DNA from 2 places in the Streptomyces sp. NPDC002926 genome. Region 1 is predicted to be linked to the other one. Evidence: riboswitches for the same ligand, from Rfam matches in the RefSeq annotation. Region 1 holds a riboswitch; the other holds the start of a gene.
The links. A riboswitch is a leader RNA that binds a small molecule or an ion and turns the genes downstream of it on or off. The one in region 1 is predicted to bind cyclic di-AMP.
Positions count from the first base shown of each region.

Region 2: linked by a shared signal. The riboswitch ahead of ACWDZ6_RS14105 (M23 family metallopeptidase) and the one ahead of ACWDZ6_RS28970 (M23 family metallopeptidase) in region 1 are both predicted to bind cyclic di-AMP.

Region 1 is NZ_JBSFUK010000031.1:31,392-37,590, reverse strand. It holds gene ACWDZ6_RS28975 (SGNH/GDSL hydrolase family protein) at 239-1,030, opposite strand; gene ACWDZ6_RS28970 (M23 family metallopeptidase) at 1,201-2,187, opposite strand; cyclic di-AMP (ydaO/yuaA leader) riboswitch at 2,192-2,365, opposite strand; gene ACWDZ6_RS28965 (alpha-galactosidase) at 2,782-4,875, opposite strand; gene ACWDZ6_RS28960 (tyrosine-protein phosphatase) at 5,058-5,870, shown strand; gene ACWDZ6_RS28955 (DUF6126 family protein) at 5,891-6,043, opposite strand; gene ACWDZ6_RS28950 (XRE family transcriptional regulator) at 6,061-6,199, opposite strand, start outside.
Region 2 is NZ_JBSFUK010000006.1:105,496-111,694, forward strand. It holds gene ACWDZ6_RS14090 (DNA gyrase/topoisomerase IV subunit A) at 1-1,454, opposite strand, end outside; gene ACWDZ6_RS14095 (M16 family metallopeptidase) at 1,657-3,012, shown strand; gene ACWDZ6_RS14100 (M16 family metallopeptidase) at 3,030-4,397, shown strand; cyclic di-AMP (ydaO/yuaA leader) riboswitch at 4,611-4,772, shown strand; gene ACWDZ6_RS14105 (M23 family metallopeptidase) at 4,786-5,556, shown strand; gene ACWDZ6_RS14110 (GntR family transcriptional regulator) at 5,770-6,199, shown strand, end outside.

The sequences.
Region 1 (6,199 bases):
CGCGCACCGCGAAGTTGATGATCCGGTGCGGCGGCGGGGCGGCGCGATCACTGCCGGCGCAGCCGCTCGACGGCGGCCGCACCGCACTCCGGGCCGAGGGGCGGCCGAGGAGCAGCCGCGCTCCGGCTCCGGCGAGTCCCCGTGGCGACCGCGAAGCCGATCCCGCGGTTGGCACCGGTGACCAGGGCCGTACGCCCGGTGACCCGGGGCGGGCCCGCTACGCCCCGGCCCTCCGCTGTCACAGAGGCAGCAGGTCCGGGCGCTTGGCCTCGACATGGTCGCCGGAGCTCTCGCCGCGCAGCCGTCGTCCGATCCACGGCACCAGGTGCTCACGCGCCCAGTTGATGTCGTCGCGGCGCACCTCGAACGGTCCGCGCGGCGGCAGGGGCGGCCACGCCTGGTCGGGGTCGGCGGGCACCTCGAGTCCGAGCACCTGGGCGGCACGCAGCGCGACCCGGGTGTGGCCCTCGGGCGACAGATGCAGCCGGTCGGCGTCCCAAGCCCGCCTTTCCTGGATGGACTTGAGCGACCACAGGTCGAGTACGGGGCAGTCGTAGCGGTCGGCGATGGCCCGTACATGCGCGGTGTACGTGGCGATCTTGCCGCGCAGATGACGCAGTACCGGCACGCCACGGGTGTCGAAGCCGGTGGTCACCATGACGGTGCCGACCGAGCCGGTGAGGTCGGCGACGGCCCGCTCGAAGCGCTCGGCCACGTCGTCGGGGTTGCTGCCGGGCCGGATGATGTCATTGCCGCCTGCGCAGAAGGTCACCAGATCCGGGGCGAGTTCCTTTGCCCGCGGGACCTGTTCCTCGACGATCTGGTCGAGGAGACGGCCGCGTACGGCGAGATTGGCGTACCGGAAGGTGTGCTCCGGCATCCGGTCGTCGAGCAGGACCGCGAACCGGTCCGCCCAGCCGACGTACCTCCCGTCGGGGCCCGGGTCGCCGACGCCCTCGGTGAAGCTGTCACCGATCGCCGCGTACGACCCGAATACGCCACTGTTCTCTGTTCTCGAATCGTCTGACACGAGAACTCATTTTTCCCTTACGGATGTGACCTACGCGACCGTAAGGAGGGGTTGACGAGGGGTGATATAGACCACCGGTCAAGATTCGTCCAACCCGGAATACGCCGACTCCCCCCGCGCCGCGGGCGGCGGCACGAGGGGAGGACGGGCGACGACGCGCGTCGGACGGATCAGATGGAGACGCCGTGCTGACGCAGGTAGGCCACCGGGTCGATGTCCGAGCCATAGCTGGGGCCGGTGCGGATCTCGAAGTGCAGGTGCGGGCCGGTGGAGTTGCCGGTGGTGCCGGAGAGGCCGATCGGCTGGCCGCCGCTCACGCTCTGGCCGGAGGAGACGGCGAGGGAGGAGAGGTGGGCGTACTGCGAGTAGGTGCCATCGCTCTGCTGGATGACGATCTGGTTGCCGTACGCACCGGCCCAGCCGGCGGAGACGACAGTGCCCTGGCCGACGGCCTTGACGGTCGTGCCGGAGGATGCCGCGAAGTCGAGACCGGTGTGGTAACCGCTGGCCCACATGGCACCGGCGAGGTGGTACGGGGTGATGACGGTCGCGCCGTCGACGGGGGCGGTGAAGCCGGAGGCGCTGGTCTGCGTGGCGGCGCCGCTGCTCGCCGAGTCGCCGGACGAGGACGGCGCGGAGGACTGCACGGCCGAGCCCGAGTCCGAGGAGCCCGAGTCCGAAGACGGCTTCGAGGACGGCTTCGAGGAGGACCGCTCCGGGCCTGCCGGGCTCTGCGACTTCTCCGGAGCCTTCGCCTTCGCCTTCGCGCCGAGGGTGAGCTTGAGGCCGGGGTGGATCAGCGACGGGTTGTCGCCGACCCGCTCCCGGTTGTCCGCGTACAGCTTCTTCCAGCCGCCGCGGACATCGTGCTCGTCGGCGATCTTGGCCAGATAGTCGCCGGGGACGACTGAGTAGGTGGTGGGAGTGGCCTTCTTCTGCGCCACGTGGGCGGTGGCAGACCCGGCGGAGAAAGGAGAGGATGTGGCGGCGGTCACAGTCTTTTCCGGTGCCACGGCCGGAGCGGCCTTTTCTGCCGCATGGGCGCCGGTGGCGCCTATCAGCGGAAGTGCGATGGCGGCGCCACCCGTACCGGCGGTGACGAATCCGCGCGCGATCGGGCTGACCTTGGGGCGACGGTGCTTGCCCTTCTTGGGCATGGCGAATTCCTCTCCGGCGCCGGCGTGGTGAGCTGTCGGGTTCGGGCTGGAGATGCCCGGCCGCGCAGTTGCGCGACTTCACCCCAAGCCGTCCGGAAGTCCGGAATCGGCGTACTACCTGGGTCCCCCGCTCCTGCCGCACGTTGTTGGGTGGAATTCCGGACGGCGGCAGGATTAGGCGGTCCGTCCGGATTGGTCGTGACCGTAAACGAATGGGTGGACCGGGACAAGCTGTCGCTTTCGCCCGCCAATGATCCGTCTGATATCACCGCGAAATTCCCGTCACCCTCCGTAAATCAATGATCTTCACCGTCCGCCCCGGCAACGGAATTCACCTTCCTCGCGCCGTCGCGCACCGTCACGAATATGATCCCGCTCACGGACCGTGCCACCTCTCCCCCACAGACAGGGCACGTTATGCCTAATCGTCCAATTCGGACATAACAGGCATTTAATAGCAATGGTCTGCTTATAGCCCGCGGCCCCCCTTACCGCCCAATTCATGCCACGCCCATCGGAATTTCGTCGGGGATTGAGCCGGAGCAGCCGGCGGAATTCATTGCAGCCGGGGCCGCTCCTGTCAGCCGCGCCGACTCAGCGGCGCCGGAGCCGGATCACCGTGGCGTCCATGTCCCCCTTCAGCCCGGTGTGCAGCCCCTGGTGCAGGAGCAGGGATCCGCGATGCGCAGCGCCCGAGTCCGGGCACTCGTACACGGCTGCCGGATCGAGCCCGCGCAGCCTGAGCCTGGGCGGCTGTTCGCCGTAGTGCTGCGCCTGGAGCCAGGCGAGGACGACTGTCTCGTCACCTCGTATGTACTGCACGGCACTCAGTCCGCCCTCCGGCGCCCGCAGCCGGTACAGCTCGCCGTGCTGCACCACAGGCCTGATCTTCTTGTAGAGCTCCACCCAGCCGTGCGCCTCGGCGAGCTCCTCCGCGCTCCACTCGGTGAGATCGCCGCCGACTCCGAGCACTCCTGCCATGGCGCTCACAAAGCGGAACCGGAGTGTGCTCACGCGGCCATTGAGCTGGACGTTGGGGCTGTCGGTCACCCAGGCCGCCATGGCCCGTACCGGGTGCAGCTGGGTGAAGCCCTGCTGGATGGCGAGCCGGTCCAGCGGATCGGTGTTGTCGGAGGTCCACACCTGATCGGTGCGGGAGAGGATCCCGAGGTCGATCCGGCCGCCGCCGCCCGAGCAGGACTCGAAGGCGACCGAGGGATGCGCGGCGCGCAGCCTGTCGAGGAGCGCGTACAGCGCGTGCACATGCTCGACCCACAGCTTCTGCGGATACCTCTCGCCGGGCCAGCCGGCATCCGTGAAACAGCGGTTGAAGTCCCATTTCACATAGTCGATGGGCGCGCCGGCGAGCAGTCCGTCCAACTGCTCCCAGAGGTAGGCCTGTACGTCCTCGCGCGCGAGGTTCAGTACGAGCTGGTTGCGGAACTCCGTCCGTGCCCGGCCCGGGTGGTGCTGGACCCAGTCGGGATGCGCGCGGTAGAGATCGCTGTCGGCGTTGACCATCTCCGGCTCGACCCAGATCCCGAACTGCATACCCAGCGCGTGCACTTCGTCGGCGAGCGGCTTCAGTCCCCGCGGGAAACGCTCGGTGTTGGGGGTCCAGTCGCCGAGTCCGGCGCGGTCGCTGGTGCGCTGCCCGAACCAGGCGTCATCCACCACGAAGAGCTCGACGCCCAGGGCCGCCGCCCGCTGCGCGAGCGCCCGCTGCTGCTTCTCGGAGATATCGAAGCCGGTGGCCTCCCAGGAGTTGTAGAGCACGGGCCGGTCGGCCCGGGCGTCCGGGATCACATGCGCCAGCTGCCAGGCGTGCCAGGCCCTGCTGGCTCCGCCGAACCCTCCTTCGCTCCACAGTCCGGCGAAGACGGGCGAGGTGTACGACTGGCCCGGTGCGAGCCGCAGCAGCCCGGAGTCGTCGTAGCCGGCCCCGCCTGTTATCTGTACGAGTCCGTCGGGCAGCCGCGCCACGGAGATCCGCCAGGACCCGGACCAGGCAAGGGCGACGCCGTACACCTCGCCCCGCTCCTCCGTGGCCCCTTCCGCGTCCAGCGCGACCCAGGGCAGATGCTGGTGGCCGGTGTGGCCGCGCCTGCTGCTCAGCACTTTCTCGCCGTACGTCAGCTCCGAGCGTACGAGCAGTGACTCGGCCGCCCACCGGCCGTGCAGCTGACTGAGCCGCCAGCTGTCGCGCTGCGGGAGTGTCCACGTGGCGGCATCGGCGCGCAGGAGTTCCAGGTCGGGGCCTTCGCCCTCATGGGTGAGGGTGACCCAGCGCTCGATGACGTCCGTGTCGTCGCGCATCCGGAGATGCAGGGTGAGCCCGAGGCCGTGTACGGCGTCGGTGAAGCGGAGCCTCAACTCGTCGCCGGCCACCTTCTCCGTGCCGGCGAAGGTCCACTCGGTGCCGCGCACCGTATCCGTACGGACGGAGAGCGCCGGCCGTACGAAGCGTGGCCCGCCCTCGACGGGATACTCCTCGTGTCCGTCGAGCTGCGACTCGAACGGCCAGTAGGGCGGCAGGCTCTGGGCCGCGAGGGCCTCCGCGTCGGCGCCGGAGATCCGTGGCCCCCAGTGGAGATGGAGCAGTTCGTCGGCTTCCGTGAGGCTCAGCGCATAACTGCTCGTCGGTCCGGAGAGAACCCACGTACGGCCCTTGCCAACGCTCTCGATCATCCCAACCCCTCAGATTCTCACAGGTCCGCACAGACCCGCACATCATCCGACGGAAGCCGCGGCCGGTGCAACGCCCTCGCGGGGACGGACCGAGATGATTGCCCGATGAAGCAATGTCGTATCGTCGGGAAACGCGCCATCGTCGGCGAGCAGCGCCGACGGCTGTCACTTCAGGAGCCCCCGTGACACAGCAGCTGCCGCAGGTCCCGTCGACAGAGCCTGAGCTGTCCGGAGTGCGCAACTTCCGGGATGTGGGCGGCCTGCCGACCGTGGACGGACGGCGGGTGCGGTACGGACGGCTCTTCCGCAGCGGCCATCTCGCCAACGCCACGGCGAGCGACACCGCGTTCCTCTCCACCCTGGGCCTGCACACGATCTTCGACTTCCGCAATGCCGCGGACCAGAAGCTGGAGGGCCCGGACGTCGAGCTGCCGGGCGTGCGCAATGTGAATCTGCCGCTCACCGACCCGGCCGACGGCGCCCAGTTCTGGAAGATGGTCCGGGAGGGCAATCTCGACGAGCTGAAGTCGATCCTCGCGGACGGCAAGGCGGCGGGCCGGATGTCGGCGTCGTACCGGGCGATCGTCAAGCAGCGCACCGCTGAGCACAGCCGCGTACTGCACGCGCTCGCGGAGGACAGCGTTCCGGCGCTGATGCACTGTGCGGCGGGCAAGGACCGCGCCGGCATTTCGATCGCGGTGTCGCTGCTCGCGGTCGGCGTCGAGCGCGAGGCCATCGAGGCGGACTACCTCAAGTCCAATGACCCGCACCGCCGTTACCTGGTGCGCCGTAGCGACAACTCCCCGGCCGGGATGTCCCCCGAGGTGATGGAGCTGCTGAGCCCGCTCTTCGACGCGCGCGCCGAGTACCTCGCGGCGGCCTTCGAGACGATCGAGGAGACCTGGGGCACGACGGAGCGGTACCTCACCGAGGGCCTGAAGGTCACCCCGGAGACACGCGAGCGCCTGCGCGAACGTCTCATCGACGAGGCGTAGGCAACCGCGGAGCCCGAGAGCTAGTTCTGACCGCCCAGCGTGAACAGAAGGTAGAGGAACCCGGCGAACAGATGGCCCGCCACCAGATAGGCGAAGAGCCGGATCACCAGTCCTCGGGGAAACTTCCGCTCCTCACTGTCACTTCTGGTCATCGCGGTCTTACGCTCGGGCATCGCGGGCCTCTCTGAAGTCAGTTGTGCGCATGGAGGTCGGGGCTCTGCAGCAGTGTGTGGACGAACAGCAGCTCGGCCCCCTCACGCCCGGCCGCCGCGAGGCGGTGCGGGGTCAGTGAGTCGAAGTGCGCGCTGTCCCCGGGAGCCAGCTCGTGG
Region 2 (6,199 bases), on a different contig from region 1:
GCGGCCAGTTCGGTCGAGACCAGCTTGCGCAGCTCGGTGTCCGAATCCAGGATCCCGGTCAGCTCGTCGATCTCGCCGTTGAGCCGGTCGCGCTCGCTCTCAAGCTCGATCTTGTCGAACTTGGTCAGCCGGCGGAGCGGAGTATCCAGAATGTACTGAGTCTGGATCTCGCTGAGCGAGAAGTGCTCGATCAGCCGCTCTTTGGCCTGCGCGGAATTGTCACTCGACCGGATGAGCCGGATGACCTCGTCGATGTCGAGAAGTGCGACAAGCAGGCCCTCGACCAGGTGCAGCCGGTCGCGCCGCTTGGTCCGCCGGAACTCGCTGCGCCGCCGCACGACCTCGAAGCGGTGATCGAGATAGACCTCGAGCAGTTCCTTGAGCCCCAGGGTGAGCGGCTGCCCGTCCACCAGCGCCACATTGTTGATACCGAAGGACTCCTCCATCGGCGTCAGCTTGTAGAGCTGCTCCAGCACGGCCTCGGGGATGAAGCCGTTCTTGACCTCGATGACCAGTCGCAGACCGTGCTGCCGGTCGGTGAGGTCCTTGACGTCCGCGATGCCCTGGAGCTTCTTCGCCGAGACCAGGTCCTTGATCTTCGCGATCACCTTTTCCGGGCCGACCGTGAAGGGCAACTCGGTGATCACCAGCCCCTTGCGGCGCGCCGTGACGTCCTCCACCGAGGCCGTCGCGCGGATCTTGAAGGTGCCGCGGCCGGCCTCGTACGCGTCCTTGATGCCTCCGAGACCCACGATCCGGCCGCCGGTCGGCAGGTCGGGCCCGGGGATGAAACGCATCAGCGTGTCGAGGTCCGCGCCGGGGTGCTTGATCAGATGCCGGGCGGCGGCGATGACCTCGCCGAGATTGTGCGGCGGCATGTTCGTCGCCATGCCCACGGCGATCCCGGACGCGCCGTTGACCAGCAGATTCGGATAGGCGGCGGGGAGCGCGACCGGCTCCCGCTCCTGACCGTCGTAGTTCGACTGGAAGTCGACGGTGTCCTCGTCGATCGACTCCGTCATCAGGCTTGTGGCGTCCGCCATCCGGCACTCGGTGTACCGCATGGCGGCCGGCGGGTCGTCGTTGCCCAGGGAGCCGAAGTTTCCGTGGCCGTCGACCAGCGGCAGGCGCATCGAGAACGGCTGCGCCATTCGCACCAGGGCGTCGTAGATCGACGCGTCGCCGTGCGGGTGCAACTTACCCATGACCTCGCCGACGACGCGGGCGCACTTCACATAGCCGCGGTCGGGGCGCAGGCCCATCTCGTTCATCTGGTAGACGATGCGGCGGTGCACCGGCTTCATACCGTCGCGGGCGTCCGGCAGGGCCCGGGAGTAGATCACCGAGTACGCGTACTCGAGGAAGGAGCCCTGCATTTCGTCGACGACGTCGATGTCGAGGATCTTCTCCTCGAAGTCGTCCGGCGGCGGGGTCTTCGTGCTGCGGCGGGCCATCGCGGCTGCGGCTCCTTCTCGCTCTTGTGCGGGCTTGTGCGGGGCAGGACTCAGGTTCTGACGCGGACCATTGTGGACCGAGCCACTGACAAGGCTGACCTCGACCCGTCGTTGGGCCGTTCTCGGCCGGGAACTTCGCCAGGTGTCAGATGGCTTGCATACAGTGGCAGGACTTCTCCATATCGCGATCGAAGGGACGTACATGCCCATGGGTCACACGGCCACAGCGCAGGCCGGTTCCGGCGGCCTGACAGCGACCGAGCACCGCCTGGCCAACGGCCTGCGCGTGGTGCTCTCCGAGGACCACCTGACCCCGGTCGCCGCGGTCTGCCTCTGGTACGACGTCGGCTCGCGCCACGAGGTCAAGGGCCGTACCGGCCTTGCTCACCTTTTCGAGCATCTGATGTTCCAGGGCTCGGGCCAGGTGAAGGGCAACGGCCACTTCGAGCTGGTTCAGGGCGCCGGCGGCTCCCTGAACGGCACCACCAGCTTCGAACGCACCAATTACTTCGAGACCATGCCCACCCACCAGCTGGAGCTCGCCCTCTGGCTGGAAGCCGACCGGATGGGCTCGCTGCTCGCGGCTCTCGACGACGAGTCGATGGAGAACCAGCGCGATGTCGTCAAGAACGAGCGCCGCCAGCGGTACGACAATGTCCCGTACGGTACGGCCTTCGAGCGGCTGACCGCTCTCGCCTACCCCGAGGGCCATCCGTACCACCACACGCCGATCGGCTCGATGACCGATCTGGACGCGGCGACCCTCGAGGACGCGCGCACCTTCTTCCGTACGTACTACGCGCCGAACAACGCCGTGCTGTCGGTCGTCGGCGACATCGACCCGAAGCAGACGCTCGCCTGGATCGAGAATTACTTCGGCTCCATCCCGGCCCACGACGGCAAACAGCCCCCGCGCGACGGCTCCCTTCCGGAGACCATCGGCGAGCAGCTGCGCGAGGAGATCGTCGAGGAGGTCCCGGCCCGGGCGCTGATGGCCGCCTACCGCCTGCCGCACGACGGCACGCGCGAGTGCGATGCCGCTGACCTGGCGCTCACCGTCCTCGGCGGCGGTGAGTCCTCGAGGCTGCACAACCGCCTGGTGCGCCGTGACCAGACGGCCGTCGCGGCCGGCTTCGGTCTGCTGCGGCTGGCCGGTGCCCCCTCGCTGGGCTGGCTGGACGTCAAGACGTCCGGCGGTGTCGAGGTGCCGCAGATCGAGGCCGCGGTCGACGAGGAGCTGGCGCGGTTCGCCGCGGAAGGCCCCACGCCCGAGGAGATGGAGCGGGCGCAGGCCCAGTTGGAGCGCGAGTGGCTGGACCGGCTCGGCACGGTCGCAGGCCGCGCCGATGAACTGTGCCGGTACGCCGTGCTCTTCGGCGACCCGCAGCTGGCGCTGAGCGCCGTGCAGCGGGTGCTGGACGTCACCGCCGAAGAGGTGCAGGCGGTCGCCAAGGCCCGGTTGCGCCCGGACAACAGGGCGGTGCTGGTCTACGAGCCCCTCTCCGCGGACAACGGCGACAGCGACGAGAACGACGAGCACGAAGGGGCGGACCAGTGAGCGACGCTGCCGTGACCATGGAGTTCCACCCGCAGCCGACGGCCGGACCGGCCCGCCCCTGGGCGTTCCCGGCCCCCGAGCGCGGCACGCTGGACAACGGCCTCACCGTGCTGCGCTGCCATCGCCCCGGCCAGCAGGTGGTGGCCGTCGAGATCTGCCTCGACGCCCCGCTGGAGGCCGAGCCCGAGGGCATCGACGGCGTCGCCACGATCATGGCGCGCGCCCTGTCGGAAGGCACCGACAAGCACACCGCCGAGGAGTTCGCCGCCGAGCTGGAGCGCTGCGGCGCCACCCTCGACGCGCACGCCGACCACCCGGGTGTCCGCATCTCCCTGGAGGTGCCGGTCTCCCGGCTGCCGAAGGCGCTCGGCCTGCTCGCCGAGGCGCTGCGCGCGCCCGCCTTCGCCGACAACGAGGTGGAGCGGCTGGTACGCAACCGGCTGGACGAGATCCCGCACGAGACGGCCAACCCGGCCCGCCGTGCGGCCAAGGAGCTCTCCAAGCAGCTCTTCCCGGCCTCCCTGCGTATGTCGCGCCCCCGCCAGGGCACGGAGGAGACCGTGGCCCGGATCGACTCCGCGGCCGTGCGCGCCTTCTACGAGGCGTACGTCCGGCCGGCCACGGCCACCACGGTGATCGTCGGCGACCTCACCGGAGTCGACCTTGACGCCGTGCTCGCCGAGACCCTCGGCACCTGGACCGGCAACAGCGCCGATGCCCGTCCCGTACCGCCGATCACCGCCGACGACACCGGCCGTGTGGTCATCGTGGACCGCCCCGGCGCCGTCCAGACACAGCTGCTGATCGGCCGCATCGGCCCGGACCGCCATGACCGCGTCTGGCCGGCCCAGGTGCTCGGGGCGTACTGCCTGGGCGGCACCCTCACCTCGCGCCTCGACCGCGTGCTGCGCGAGGAGAAGGGCTACACCTACGGCGTACGGGCCTTCGGCCAGGTGCTGCGCTCCGCTCCCGACGGGTCGGGCGCGGCGATGCTCGCCATCAGCGGCTCGGTGGACACCCCGAACACCGGACCGGCGCTGGACGACCTCTGGAAGGTGCTGCGTACGCTCGCGGACGGGGGTCTGACCGACGCCGAGCGCGATGTTGCCGTGCAGAACCTGGTGGGTGTCGCCCCGCTGAAGTTCGAGACAGCCGCCTCCGTCGCGGGCACGCTCGCCGACCAGGTCGAGCAGTTCCTCCCGGACGACTACCAGGCGCAGTTGTACGTGCGCCTGGCCGAGACCGGCACCGTCGAGGCGACGGCCGCGGCCGTCAGCGCCTTCCCGGTGGACCGACTTGTCACGGTGCTTGTCGGCGATGCCTCGCAGATCGAGGAGCCGGTCAGGGCGCTCGGCATCGGCGAAGTGACGGTTGTCACAGGCTGATTGGGCTTATCCGGCAAACAATTCAAAACAGGCAAACGGAACCCCGGCCTCCCTGGTGATGCCGGGGTTCTGCTTTATGCCCGTTTTATTGGAGAGCCTGCCTGTCTGGCCTGTGGCATGCGCTACAAAAAGAGCTGTCTGTTTGGTGATTGAAAGACGGCCCGCCTAGCGTCGGTCCGGCTGTCCGCCGTAGCCCGCCGCATCCGCGGCATCGGACAGTCATCGCCGAGTCCCCGTCAGGCGCGAGCCTGGGGAGCCGGGGACCCACTCAGTCCCTGGGGTGAATCGGGCGCCTTCGCACCTGCGGAGGGGCCTGTAGGAGACCTTCCTGCTCCGAACCCGTCAGCTAACCCGGTAGGCGAGAAGGAAGGAAAGGACCAGCCACTTCATGGCGTTCACCCGTGCCACCGGGAAGCACCGTGCCCCGAGCCGAATGACGCGCAAGAAGGCGAACATCGCCGGCGTCGCCGCTCTCGCCACCACCGGCGTCATCGGAACCCTCGCTTCCCCGGCACTCGCCGCCGACACCGGCGCCGCCACCGTCGAGGACACCGGCCTGACCCAGATCGTGGCCGCCGACTCCCTCGCCGAGCAGATCGCCGACCAGGCCGCCGCTCAGAAGCAGGAGGCCGCCGAGGCCGTCGCCAAGGCGAAGGCCGAGGCCGAGGCGAAGCGGAAGGCCGAGGCCCGCGCCAAGGAGGCCCGTGAGGCCAAGGAGCGCGCCGCGCGGGCCGCCGAGCGCAAGCGCCTCAACTCCTTCGTGGCCCCGATCTCTCACTCGTACGTCTCCACGGGCTACAAGACCGGCGGCGCCATCTGGTCCTCCGGCAGCCACACCGGCATCGACTTCCACGCCGCGTCCGGCACGACCGTGCACGCGGTCGGCTCCGGCACCGTCGTCGAGGCCGGCTGGGGCGGCGCGTACGGGAACAACATCGTGATCAAGATGAAGGACGGCTCGTACACGCAGTACGGCCACCTCTCGTCCATCGGCGTCTCGGTCGGCCAGTCGGTGACCCCGGGCCAGCAGATCGGCCTCTCCGGCGCGACCGGCAACACCACTGGACCGCACCTCCACTTCGAGGCCCGCACCAGCCCCGAGTACGGCTCCGACATCAACCCGGTCGCGTACCTGCGCGCGCACGGCGTCAGCGTCTGACCCGACGGCGGGGCCGCTGTCCGGTCCCACGTGCTTCCCGAAGGCCCCGGCTCACCGCCGGGGCCTTCGGTGTTTGCCCGCTCCGCCGGAGTTCTGGCCAAAAGATATCCATGGATTCCGGTCTCCCATCGGAAAATCCCGCGCATTGCAATAGAGTCACTGAACAGACGTCAGTCGGCTGCGTTTCGCGCGGATTAAAGCGGAGGTTCGGTCATGCGCATTCCCGCGCACTCGGTATGCACGGCGATCCGCGACGACATCGTCTCCGGTGTATTCGAGCGCGGCAGCCGGCTCACCGAGGAGCAGCTGGCGCGCCGCTACGGCGTCTCCCGGGTCCCGGTGCGCGAAGCTCTGCGCACGCTGGAGTCCGAGGGCTTCGTCACCACCCGCCGCCACGCCGGCGCCTGTGTCGCCGAGCCCACCGAGCAGGAGGCCGCCGACCTCCTGGAGATCCGGATGCTGCTCGAGCCCATGGGTGCGGCGCGCGCCGCCCAGCGGCGCACCGAGGCACATCTGAAGGTGCTGCGGGGCCTGGTCAGGCTGGGTCAGGAGCGGGCCCGCCGTGGTCAGGGCGAGGACCTGCGGTCACTGGGCGGCTGGTTCCACGAGACGCTCGCCCAGGCCTCCGGCAGTCCGGGCCTGA